Linked DNA regions of Actinopolymorpha singaporensis. The protein of the gene in region 1 interacts with the protein of each later gene in a pairwise test. Links are inferred from orthologs where the notes say so. Each region holds a gene or a part of one and is shown in the gene's direction. Other genes may lie near its edges.

What was found. The genes of interacting proteins can lie anywhere in the genome.
Region 2: the proteins of BLU27_RS27365 (region 1) and BLU27_RS24615 interact in binary tests that used the Escherichia coli proteins (3 or more experiments, as listed by UniProt). The link is inferred for Actinopolymorpha singaporensis from one-to-one orthologs.

Annotation. Positions count from the first base shown.
Region 1 is NZ_LT629732.1:6,111,931-6,118,986, forward strand. The notes cover bases 2,614-7,029. They hold BLU27_RS27365 (multifunctional oxoglutarate decarboxylase/oxoglutarate dehydrogenase thiamine pyrophosphate-binding subunit/dihydrolipoyllysine-residue succinyltransferase subunit), read left to right. Parts: upstream 2,614-3,007; coding sequence 3,008-6,829; downstream 6,830-7,029. Other genes in these bases: BLU27_RS27360 (hypothetical protein), read left to right, coding at 2,614-2,816; BLU27_RS29670 (DUF6104 family protein), read left to right, coding at 6,881-7,029. Also shown: BLU27_RS27350 (hypothetical protein), read right to left, coding at 1-196; BLU27_RS27355 (hypothetical protein), read right to left, coding at 193-1,032; more of BLU27_RS27360, read left to right, coding at 1,362-2,613; more of BLU27_RS29670, read left to right, coding at 7,030-7,056. UniProt on the Escherichia coli protein: E1 component of the 2-oxoglutarate dehydrogenase (OGDH) complex which catalyzes the decarboxylation of 2-oxoglutarate, the first step in the conversion of 2-oxoglutarate to succinyl-CoA and CO(2).
Region 2 is NZ_LT629732.1:5,493,380-5,497,610, reverse strand. Bases 1-2,911 are described here. They hold BLU27_RS24615 (ABC-F family ATP-binding cassette domain-containing protein), read left to right. Parts: upstream 1-604; coding sequence 605-2,218; downstream 2,219-2,911. Other genes in these bases: BLU27_RS24605 (ABC transporter ATP-binding protein), read left to right, coding at 2,877-2,911; BLU27_RS24610 (helix-turn-helix domain-containing protein), read left to right, coding at 2,443-2,661; BLU27_RS24620 (biotin transporter BioY), read right to left, coding at 1-322. Also shown: more of BLU27_RS24605, read left to right, coding at 2,912-4,231. UniProt on the Escherichia coli protein: Genetic data indicate it may be involved in ribosome assembly or function.

The DNA of each region.
Region 1 (7,056 bases):
GCGACCACCAGCCCAGCGGGGTGCGGTCGCGGCGACCGGCCAGCCTGGTCAGCCACGGCGCGTCGGCAGGTGGCAGCCCGGGCGGCTGGTCGGCGAACGGCTGCGGCGGGGCGACCTCCGGTGCCCGCAGCTCCCACCCCCACCGCTCGCCGGTCCCCTCCGTGGGACCCGGCTCCCGCGGTGCTCCGACCGTCACCGGTCCGCGCCCCTGTCGGCGCCGCCCCTGTCGCCGCCGCCCCTGTCGGCGCCCTCCGGCCGGGGCGGCCAGTCGGCGAACAACCCGGCGCCCGAACCCAGCTCGGCCAGCTCGCGTTCGGCGCGGGCCGACTCCTCGGCCGCGATCCGGCCGCGTTCGTCCCGCTCGGCGTCGTCGGCCGGGGCGAACCTGCGCGCACATCCACGGCAGTGCAGTACGCCGTACGCCGACCACTCGCCGCAGCCGCGGCAGTGACGGGCCTCCAGCCAGGTACGGCGTTCCTCGATCACCTGCCGGAGGGCGACCGCGCGTTCCCAGCGTTCGCGGCTTCGCGCCAGCACCCGGGACAGGTCCGCGTCGGGCACCGTCCGGCCACCTGCCGACCGCACGGCGTCCACCACGCGGCGCAGCGCTCGGCGGGCCCGGATCGAGGCCGCCGACTCCGGCCCCACGGTGACCACCAGCGGGTACCACCCGAGGACCACCAGCAGCAGCGAGTCACCCCCCGGATGTCGCCACTGCCGGCGCAGCACCGGGAGCCCGGGCTCGGCGTCGGCCTCGGCGTTGACGACCTGCCACGTGCGATCGCCCCGGCCGGCCCGGATCTCGCCGCCGTCGTCACCGTCGCCGTCGGCCTGGCCGTGCACCGCGCGGTCGAAAAGTTCGCGGTGGCGCTCGTCCAGGTGGGGAACGGGCAGCACCAGATGGGCGTACGAACGCCCGACCCACGGCTTGCGGGCGGACTCCCGGTCGGCGTCGGCGGCGTTCGGGCGAAGCGCGCGCGGTATGCCGGACGACCGGCCGCGCGCCGGCGTGTTGGCCACCCCGGTCCACATCCGCCTCACCCCGTGACCAAGCCGACCGTCGGGCCGGGGCGGCGGCCTGGCCGGCCGATGAAGCGCCGGGCCCGACGGGGAGGAACTTTTGCACAAGGTACCCCGATTTCGTCCGGGACGAGGCGTATGACCGGCGCGCCGGGAGACCGGTCGCGGGGCTGCCGAGGAGCCGGTCGGCCCTCGCGCCGGTCGGGTCGGACCCGGGCCGCGAGGGGATCGGGAGCGACTCCGAGGCGGCTTGACAGCGGGTCACACGTGTTGAAGGCTGCCCGGGACCAAGCGGTCGAACCTTCGCAATCCAACAGCTCCGCAGGTGGGAGGAACGTTCGATGAAGGACGTCCAGAAGGGCCGGAAGTCATGGCTGGAGCGGCTCACCTCGCCGCCTGAGGACAGCGAGGACAACGAGCAGTACGACGACCAGACCCAGGCGTTCCACCCGTTCCCTACGGACGACGGCCGGCGTGACCGCGACGCGGACGACGAGCGTCCGGACGAGCACGCCGGCCAGGACTACTCCCCCGAGCACGGGCGGCGTCCCGAGCAGGGCCAGGACCCGGAGCGCACCGAGCGCACCGAGCGCACCGAGCGCACCGAGCGCCCGGCGTTCGGTGCCGGCCCGCACCAGCAGGGGGCACGGGTCGCCGGTGTCGAGGGCAGGCAGCCGGACGACTTCGACGCGGCGTTCGCCCCGCGCGGGCTCCGCACTCCACCGAGCGACTTCCGCACCGGGCCGCTGGAGCGCGCTCGCGTCATGGGCCGGTCCGCCCAGGCGCCGGGTCCGTTCCGCCCCGACGCCGGCGACACCGCGACGCCCGAGCGGCACGGGTTCCGGCGCAACCAGCCCGGCACGCAGGGCGAGCCTGCCTGGGGCGGTGAGCCACCGCACACCACCGACGGCGGCGCGTTCGGGCGGCACGGCGCCGACCGGCCCGAGACCGGCCGGCGCGAGGCCGACAGGCCCGAGGCCAACCGGCCCGACGTCGAGCGCCCGGACCTGGTCCGACAGGACACCGACCAGCCGGACACCGACCGGCCGGACACCGACCGTCCGGCGACCGACGAGGACACCGGGCTGGGCGGCAAGCCGCAGGGGGACGCTCCGGCGGACCGCGAGCAGGAGGTCGGTGAGGTGGCCGAGGGGCCGTTCACCGGCCGGGCGGAGTCGCCCGAGGCCGATGGACGCGAGCGCGACGACCGGTTCAGGCATGAACACGACTCCGCGTCGGCGGAGGAGGTTCCGGCCCGCGATCACCAGGACGGCCCGGACATTTCGGACAGCCAGAACGAGTCGGACAGGGAGGCTGTCCTCGCTCTCCCGGACAGGTCTGCCGGTCCGAACGACTCGCTCGCCTCGGAGGAGTCGGCCCGCCGGCCCGGCGACCGTGCCCAAGCGGAACACGACGACGTGGTTCGGAGCGACCGCGACCTGGCCGAGGTGCCCGCAGGCGATACATCGGGCACGAACGCCCCGGCGACCGGCCGTGACGAGTGGGACGCTGCCGAACGCCGGCGCCGGATCGACGATCTCCAGCAGCGGTGGCTGGACGCCCAGGCCAAGCTTCTGGACGACCCTCGCGACGCCGCACACGAGGCCGGTCTGCTCGTCGGCGAGGCCATGGTGTTCGTGACCTCGACGTTCACCGAGCACCGCGACCGGATCGAGCGCGACTGGCGCGACGCCGCCGATCTCGGCACCGACGAGCTACTGTCGATCATGCGCCGTTACCGCAGCTTGTTCCGGTCTGTCCTGGCGGCCTCGGAGCTTCCCGAAGACCGCCGCTGACCTGGGGCGAGACCCGCTTCGACAACACCGTGTGGGCGGCCGCCCACACGGTGTTGTCGGCCGTGGTCCGGCTCGTAACCAAAACCCCTGCTCCGGGACCAACGGAGTTGAACTCGGCGACTAGGCTTGGTTCCCGGAAGCCGAACAATCGGTCCAAACGATCATGGTGAGCGGAAGAGGCGATCAACGCCGTGGCGTCCCAGTCCTCGCACAACGACCCGCTGTCCCAGTTCGGGACGAACGAGTGGCTCGTCGACGAGATGTACCAGCGCTACCTGAACGACCCTGATTCCGTGGACAAGGCCTGGCTGGCCTTCTTCCGCGACTACCAGCCCGACCGCAACGGCAGTGGCGCCGACGCGGGCACGGGCGGTGCCTCGGCGAAGGCCAAGGGGTCCGGTGGCGCGTCCGGGACGAACGGCACCTCCGCCGTACCCAGCCGGTCCGGCTCCGGGAAGCAGGTGGCGTCCGGCCAGCCGAAGGCGGCCGCTCCGGCCAAGCAGGCTCCCGCCAAGACCGCCCCCGCCAGGCCCGCTCCGGAGAAGTCCGCGCCGAGCAAGGCCCCTTCCGCCAAGACCGCCCCCGCCAAGCCGGCCCCGGGCAAGCCCACTCCCGCCAGGCCCGCGCCCGGCAGGCCCGCCGCCCCGGCGGAGGAGACGAAGGCAGCCGAGCCGGAGCTCGTCCCGCTGCGCGGCGCCGCCGCCCGCACGGCCAAGAACATGGACGAGAGCCTCACCGTCCCGACCGCGACCAGCGTGCGCCAGGTGCCGGTGAAGCTGCTCATCGACAACCGCATCGTCATCAACAACCACCTCGCCCGGTCCCGCGGCGGCAAGGTCAGTTTCACCCACATCATCGGCTACGCGATCGCCAAGGCGGTCCGCTCGATGCCGGAGATGAACCACGGCTACACCGAGGTCGACGGCAAGCCGACCCTGGTCAAGCCGCCTCACCTCGCCCTCGGCCTGGCGATCGACATCCAGAAGCCGGACGGCACCCGGCAGTTGCTGGTCCCCAACATCAAGGCCGCGGAGACGCTCGACTTCGCGTCGTTCTGGAGCGCCTACGAGGACGTCGTACGCCGCGCACGGAACAACAAGCTCACCGTCGAGGACTTCCGGGGCACCTCGATCAGCCTCACCAACCCGGGCACGATCGGCACCAGCCACTCGGTCCCGCGGCTGATGGCCGGGCAGGGCGCGATCATCGGCGTGGGCGCGATGGAGTACCCCGCCGCCTACCAGGGCGCCGCCGAGGAGACGATGAACCGTCTCGCGGTGAGCAAGGTGATGACGCTCACCTCGACCTACGACCACCGGGTGATCCAGGGTGCGCAGTCCGGTGAGTTCCTCCGGCGGGTGCACCAGCTGCTGCTGGGCGACGAGGACTTCTACGACGAGATCTTCGCCGCGCTGCGGATCCCGTACGAGCCGGTGCGCTGGGTGTCGGACATCCCGACCTCGCACGACGACGAGATCGGCAAGCAGGCCCGGGTGCTGGAGCTCATCCACGCCTACCGCGTGCGCGGCCACCTGATCGCCGACACCGACCCGCTGGACTACAGGGTCCGCCGGCACGAGGACCTCGACGTGGTGACCCACGGCCTGACGCTGTGGGACCTCGACCGCGAGTTCGCCACCGGCAGCTTCGGCGGCGGCAAGCGGTTCATGATGCTGCGGCACATCCTGGGGCTGCTGCGCGACGCCTACTCCCGCACCGTCGGCATCGAGTACATGCACATGCAGGAGCCGGACGAGCGGCGGTGGATCCAGGACCGCGTGGAGCGTCCCCAGGACCGGCTGCCGCAGCAGGAGCAGCTGCGCATCCTGTCCAAGCTCAACCAGGCCGAGGCGTTCGAGACCTTCCTGCAGACGAAGTACGTCGGCCAGCGGCGGTTCAGCCTGGAGGGCGGCGAGTCGGCGATCGCGCTGCTGGACGAGGTGTGCGAGCAGGCTGCGATGGCGGGCCTGGACGAGGTCACCATCGGCATGGCCCACCGCGGCCGGCTCAACGTCCTGGCCAACATCGCCGGCAAGCGGGCCGCGCACATCTTCCGCGAGTTCGAGGGCAACATCGACCCGCGGACGATCCAGGGCTCCGGCGACGTGAAGTACCACCTCGGCGCGGAGGGCGAGTTCACCGCGGACAGTGGCGCCAAGATCAAGGTGTCGGTGGCCGCGAACCCCTCCCACCTGGAGGCCGTCGACCCGGTGCTGGAGGGCATCGCCCGGGCCAAGCAGGACATCCTCAACCGCGGCCTGGAGTTCCCGGTGCTGCCGCTGCTCGTGCACGGCGACGCGGCGTTCGCCGGGCAGGGCGTGGTGGCGGAGACGCTCAACCTCTCCCAGCTGCGCGGCTACCGCACCGGCGGGACGATCCACGTCATCGTCAACAACCAGGTCGGCTTCACCACCTCGCCCACGGCGTCGCGCTCCTCGACCTACTGCACCGACGTCGCGCGGATGATCCAGGCGCCGATCTTCCACGTCAACGGCGACGACCCCGAGGCGTGCATCCGGGTGGCCCGGCTGGCGTTCGAGTACCGCCAGACGTTCCACAAGGACGTCGTGATCGACGTCATCTGCTACCGCCGCCGTGGGCACAACGAGACCGACGACCCGTCGTTCACGCAGCCGAAGATGTACGACCTGATCGAGGGCAAGCGCTCGGTCCGCAAGCTCTACACCGAGGCCCTGATCGGGCGCGGCGACATCTCCGTGGAGGAGGCCGAGCAGGCCCTCCGCGACTACCAGGAGCGCCTGGAGCGGGTGTTCGCCGAGGTGCGGGCCGCCAAGAACGCGCCGTCGGACGACTACTTCACCGCCCCGGACTATCCCGAGAAGCCGGCCGCCGAGGCGGACACCTCGGTGTCGCTGGAGACGCTGAAGCGGATCGCGGACGCGCACGTGTCCACGCCGGAGGGGTTCACCGTCCACCCGAAGGTGCTGCCGCAGCTGCAGCGCCGGGCGGCGGCGATCACCGACGGCCCGATCGACTGGGCCACCGCGGAGATCATCGCGTTCGGCTCCCTGCTGATGGCGGGCCGGCCGGTCCGGCTGGCCGGTCAGGACAGCCGGCGAGGCACGTTCGTCCAGCGGTTCGCCACCATCGTCGACCGGCACACCAGCGAGGAGTGGACACCGCTCCAGCACCTCGACGAGGACCAGGGGCCGTTCTACATCTACGACTCGCTGCTCAGCGAGTTCGCCGCGATGGGCTTCGAGTACGGCTACTCCGTGGCCCGCCCGGACGCTCTGGTGCTGTGGGAGGCGCAGTTCGGCGACTTCCACAACGGCGCCCAGACGATCATCGACGAGTTCATCTCCGCCGGTGAGGCCAAGTGGGGCCAGCTGTCCGGCGTCGTGCTGCTGCTGCCGCACGGATACGAAGGCCAGGGCCCCGACCACTCCTCCGGCCGGATCGAGCGGTTCCTGCAGCTCGCCTCGGGCGACTCGATGACCGTCGCCCAGCCGTCCTCACCGGTCAACTACTTCCACCTGCTCCGCTGGCACAGCCTGGGCGCGGTGCACCGTCCGATGGTCGTCTTCACCCCGAAGTCGATGCTGCGCAGCAAGGCGGCCACCAGCAAGCCGGAAGAGTTCACCAGGGGCCGGTTCCTCCCGGTGATCGGCGACGACACCGTGGACCCGGGCAACGTCGACCGGGTCGTCATGTGTTCGGGCAAGATCGCCTGGGAGCTGCTCGCCGAGCGCAAGCGGCGCGAGGGTGCCGAGCCGCGCACCGCGATCGTCCGGGTGGAGCAGCTGAGTCCCCTCCCGGCCGAGGCGCTGCGGGCAGAGCTCGCGAAGTTCGACGGTGCCCGCGAGCTGGTGTGGGCCCAGGACGAGCCGGCGAACCAGGGCGCCTGGCCACACATGGCGCTCAACTTCTTCCCCCAGCTCGGCCAGTCCGTACGTCTCGCGGCCCGGCCCGCCTCGGCGGCGCCGGCCGTCGGCTCGGGCGCGGTGCACAAGACCGAGCAGGCTGCGTTGTTGGACAGCGTGTTCGCCTGAGCCGCCGGGCACCACACCCGCGAAGTTCGCAGACCGGAGTTCGTAGCCACGATGTACTTCACCGACCGCGGAATCGAGGAGCTGTCCGACCGCCGGGGAGACGAGGAGGTCTCGCTCGCCTGGCTGGCCGGACGGCTGCAGGAGTTCGTCGACCTCAACCCCGAGTTCGAGACGCCGATCGAACGACTGGCCACCTGGCTGGCCCGCCTGGACGACGAGGACGAGTA
Region 2 (4,231 bases), 620 kb from region 1 along the record:
TCACCCAGGCGCCCAGCGGGAACCCCACGAAGTAGCCGGCCGACGCACCGGCCAGTACGCCCAGCCCGCCCCGGCCGCCGGCCAGCAGCGGCAGCCCGGCGAGCACGAGCGCGCAGAACGTCAGCGTGGCCAGCAGGCCGCGGCGCGCACCCAGGATCGACCCGGCCAGCATCGGCCCCAGCGACTGCGCGGTGATCGGGACGGTGCTGCCGAACAGCGCGATGGATCCCGGCAAGCCGAGCACCGCGATCAGGGCCGCGAACAGCGCGATCAGCGCCAGGTCGCGGGTGGGTAGCCGGCGGACCGGTGCCGGTGCTGCCATGTGGAACTCCTCGTGGTTCGGTCGGCCCGGCGCGGAGGCGGGGCCGCATCGAGGGTATGCGGCCGGCCCGCCGGTCCGACCTGCCTTCCGCGCCAACGTCCGGTCCTGCCGCTTGGCGTGACCCCACAATCGGTGCGACCCCGCAGCCGGGGCCCCGGCAACCGGGTCGCGGCCACCCGGGAGTGCCCTCTACACTGGCAGGCATGCTCATCCGGATTGCGTGACTGGACACTCCGTTGCCCACGTGTCCCCTGTGTCCGTTCGACTCCGGAGCGTTCTCCCGTGATCACCGTAAGCAGTCTCGAACTCCGTGCTGGCGCGCGTCTTCTTCTTTCTGACGTCTCCTTCCGCGTCGCCCCCGGCGACCGCGTGGGTCTGGTCGGCCGCAACGGCGCCGGCAAGACGACCCTGACCCGGATCCTCGCCGGCGAGGGCCAGCCGGCCGCCGGCACCGTCACCCGTTCCGGCTCGGTCGGCTACCTCCCGCAGGACCCTCGCACCGGCGACCTCGACGTCACCGCCCGCGACCGCGTGCTGTCCGCGCGCGGCCTGGACCAGGTGGTCGACCAGCTGCGCACCGCCGAGCTGGAGATGGCCGGCGTCGGCGCGGGCAGTGCCGGGACCGCCGGCACCGACCGCGCGATGCGGAAGTACGCCCGGGCCGAGGAGGAGTTCCTCGCCCGCGGCGGGTACGCCGCCGAGTCCGAGGCGGCCCAGGTCACCGCGAGCCTTGGCCTCCCCGAGCGCGTTCTGTCCCAGCCGCTGCGCACCCTCTCCGGCGGTCAGCGGCGCCGCATCGAACTGGCCCGGATCCTGTTCTCCGGCTCCGACACCCTGCTCCTCGACGAGCCGACCAACCACCTCGACGCCGACTCCGTCACCTGGCTGCGGGAGTACCTGCGGTCCTACAGGGGCGGCCTGGTGGTGATCAGCCACGACGTCGGCCTGCTCGAGGCGACTGTCAACCGCGTCTTTCACCTGGACGCCAACCGCGCCGAGCTGGACGTCTACAACGTCGGCTGGCGCACCTACCTCGAGCAGCGCGAGACCGACGACCGGCGGCGCAGGCGCGAGCGCACCAACGCCGAGCGCAAGGCGAGCGCCCTGATGGCCCAGGCCGACAAGATGCGGGCCAAGGCGACGAAGGCGACCGCGGCCAAGAACATGGCCCGCCGGGCCGAGCGGATGGTCTCCGGGCTGGAGGCCGAGCGCAAGGCCGACCGGGTGGCCCGGATCCGGCTGCCCGAGCCCGCTCCCTGCGGCAAGACGCCGTTGACAGCGCGCGAGCTGTCGAAGTCGTACGGCTCGCTGGAGGTCTTCAGCGACGTCGACCTGGCCGTCGACAAGGGCAGCCGGGTGGTCGTCCTCGGGCTGAACGGTGCGGGGAAGACGACCCTGCTCCGGGTGCTGTCCGGGGTCGAGCGGCCCGACACCGGCGAGGTGGTGCCGGGCCACGGCCTCCGGCTCGGCTACTACGCCCAGGAGCACGAGACACTCGACACCACGCGTACCGTCCGGGAGAACATGCTGGCCGAGGCTCCGCACCTCACCGACACCGAGGCGCGCAAGGTGCTGGGCTCGTTCCTGTTCTCCGGCGACGACGTGGACAAGCCGGCGGGGGTGCTCTCCGGTGGGGAGAAGACCCGGCTGGCGCTGGCCCGGCTGGTGTGTTCGAGCGCCAACGTCCTGCTGCTGGACGAGCCGACGAACAACCTCGACCCGGTGTCGCGGGAGGAGATCCTGGGCGCGATCCGGTCGTACAAGGGTGCGATCGTGCTCGTCACCCACGACGAGGGCGCGGTCGCGGCGCTCGAACCCGAACGCGTCCTGCTGCTCCCCGACGGTGTCGAGGACCTCTGGAACGCCGACTACGCCGACCTGGTCTCGCTCGCCTGAGCGTGGGAGGACTCCGGTCCTCCACGCTCCGGCGCGAGGCCGAGTCGCCCCATTTCACTGGTTCGAGCGACATCCGCCGGATTGCGAATCGGTAATCGCGTCCGATCAGGTGTTGCCGACGCGCATGGTCCGGCCGATCATCGGGCATTGGTGGGTTGATCGAATGCCGTGCGGCTCTGCCATGTGAGCCCAGGGCAACCGCCAACTCGCCAGCGGAGGCAAGCGTGGTCGAGACATTGAAGAAGGGCGTTCGGGTCACCGGACCACAGCGGGACAAGCTCGCCGCGGACCTGAGACGAAAGTACGACGGAGGCAAGAGCATCCGTACGATCGCCCAGGAGACCGGCCGGTCCTACGGGTTCGTGCACCGGTTGCTGAGCGAGTCCGGGGTGCGGCTTCGCAGCAGGGGCGGAGCGACCCGGGCCAAGAAGGTGCGGGCCTGAAGCCGCGCCGCCGTACGCACCCCGTCAGACGCGAGGAGCAGACGTACGGAGGCAGGCCACGGCCTTGGGACTGCGGGGGTCACCAGGGAGCTGGGCCGGTCTCTGCGAGATCATGACGCCCTGACGAACGAACCCCCTGGCCGGGAAGACATTGTCCGGCCAGGGGGTTCACCTGTGCGGACCGGTCGCCGACGAAGGGAAGCCGCGCCTTGAGCATGCACGGTGGTGGGGGTGGCTGGGGCACGATCCGGTCCTTCACCCGGGACAGGTCGGCGGCCCGCCGGCGCCTGGCGCCCGGCACGACCCGGCGGATCGTGTCGTTCGCCCGTCCCTACGCCGGGTTCGTCGGCACGCTGACGGTGCTGCTGGCCGTCGACGCCGCCGCCGGCGCGGTCACCCCGCTGATCTTCCGCGAGATCATCAACGAGGGCGTGCTCGGCAAGGACTCCGGACTGGTGGTCCGGATGGCCCTGGTGGTCGCGGGCATCGCGATCCTGACCGGCGCGCTGGGCCTGGTCGAGCGCTACTGCGGCGCCCGGATCGGCGAGGGCCTGATCTTCGACATGCGCTCGCGGGTGTTCGCACACATCCAGCGGATGCCGCTGGCGTTCTTCACGCGTACCCAGACCGGCGCCCTGGTGTCCCGCCTCAACAACGACGTCCTCGGCGCGCAGCAGGCGTTCACGTCCACGCTGTCGAACGTCGTGAGCAACCTGCTCACCGCGGTGTTCACGCTGAGCGCGATGTTCGTCCTGTCCTGGCAGATCACCCTGGTCTCCCTGGTCATGCTGCCGTTGTTCCTGCTGCCGGCCCGCTGGCTCGGGCGCAAGCTGCAGGCGATCACCCGGGAGTCCTACGACCTCAATGCGCAGATGAACGCCATGCTGACCGAGCGGCTCGGCGTGTCCGGAGCCCTGCTGGTGAAGCTGTTCGGCCGGCACGAGGTGGAGGACGAGGCGTTCGGGCAGCGGGCGGCCCGGGTCCGCGACATCGGCGTCACCCAGGCGATGTACAGCCGGGTGTTCTTCACCGCGCTGATGCTGGTCGCCTCGCTGTCGGTGGCGCTGGTCTACGGCTGGGGCGGCGTCCAGGCCGTGGCCGGTGCGCTGAGTGTCGGAACGCTGGTGGCGCTGACGGCGTACCTCACCCGGCTGTACGGCCCGCTGACCGCGCTGTCCAACGTGCACGTCGACATCATGACCGCGCTGGTGAGCTTCGAGCGGGTGTTCGAGGTGCTGGACCTGGAGCCGCTGGTGAAGAACCTCCCCGGCGCCCGCGACCTGCCGGCGGAGGTGCCCGCGAGCATCGAGTTCGACCGGGTGAGTTTCGAGTACCCGCGGGCCGCCGAGGTGTCCCTCGCCTCGCTGGAGACGGTCGCCGTGCTCGACCAGACCGTCTCCACCCAGGTGCTGCACGAGGTGTCGGTCCGGGCGGAGGCCGGCCAGCTGGTGGCGCTGGTCGGGCAGTCCGGTGCGGGCAAGACGACGATGACCCACCTGGTCACCCGGATGTACGACGTCACCGCGGGCGCGGTGCGCGTGGGCGGGATCGACGTGCGCGACCTCACGCT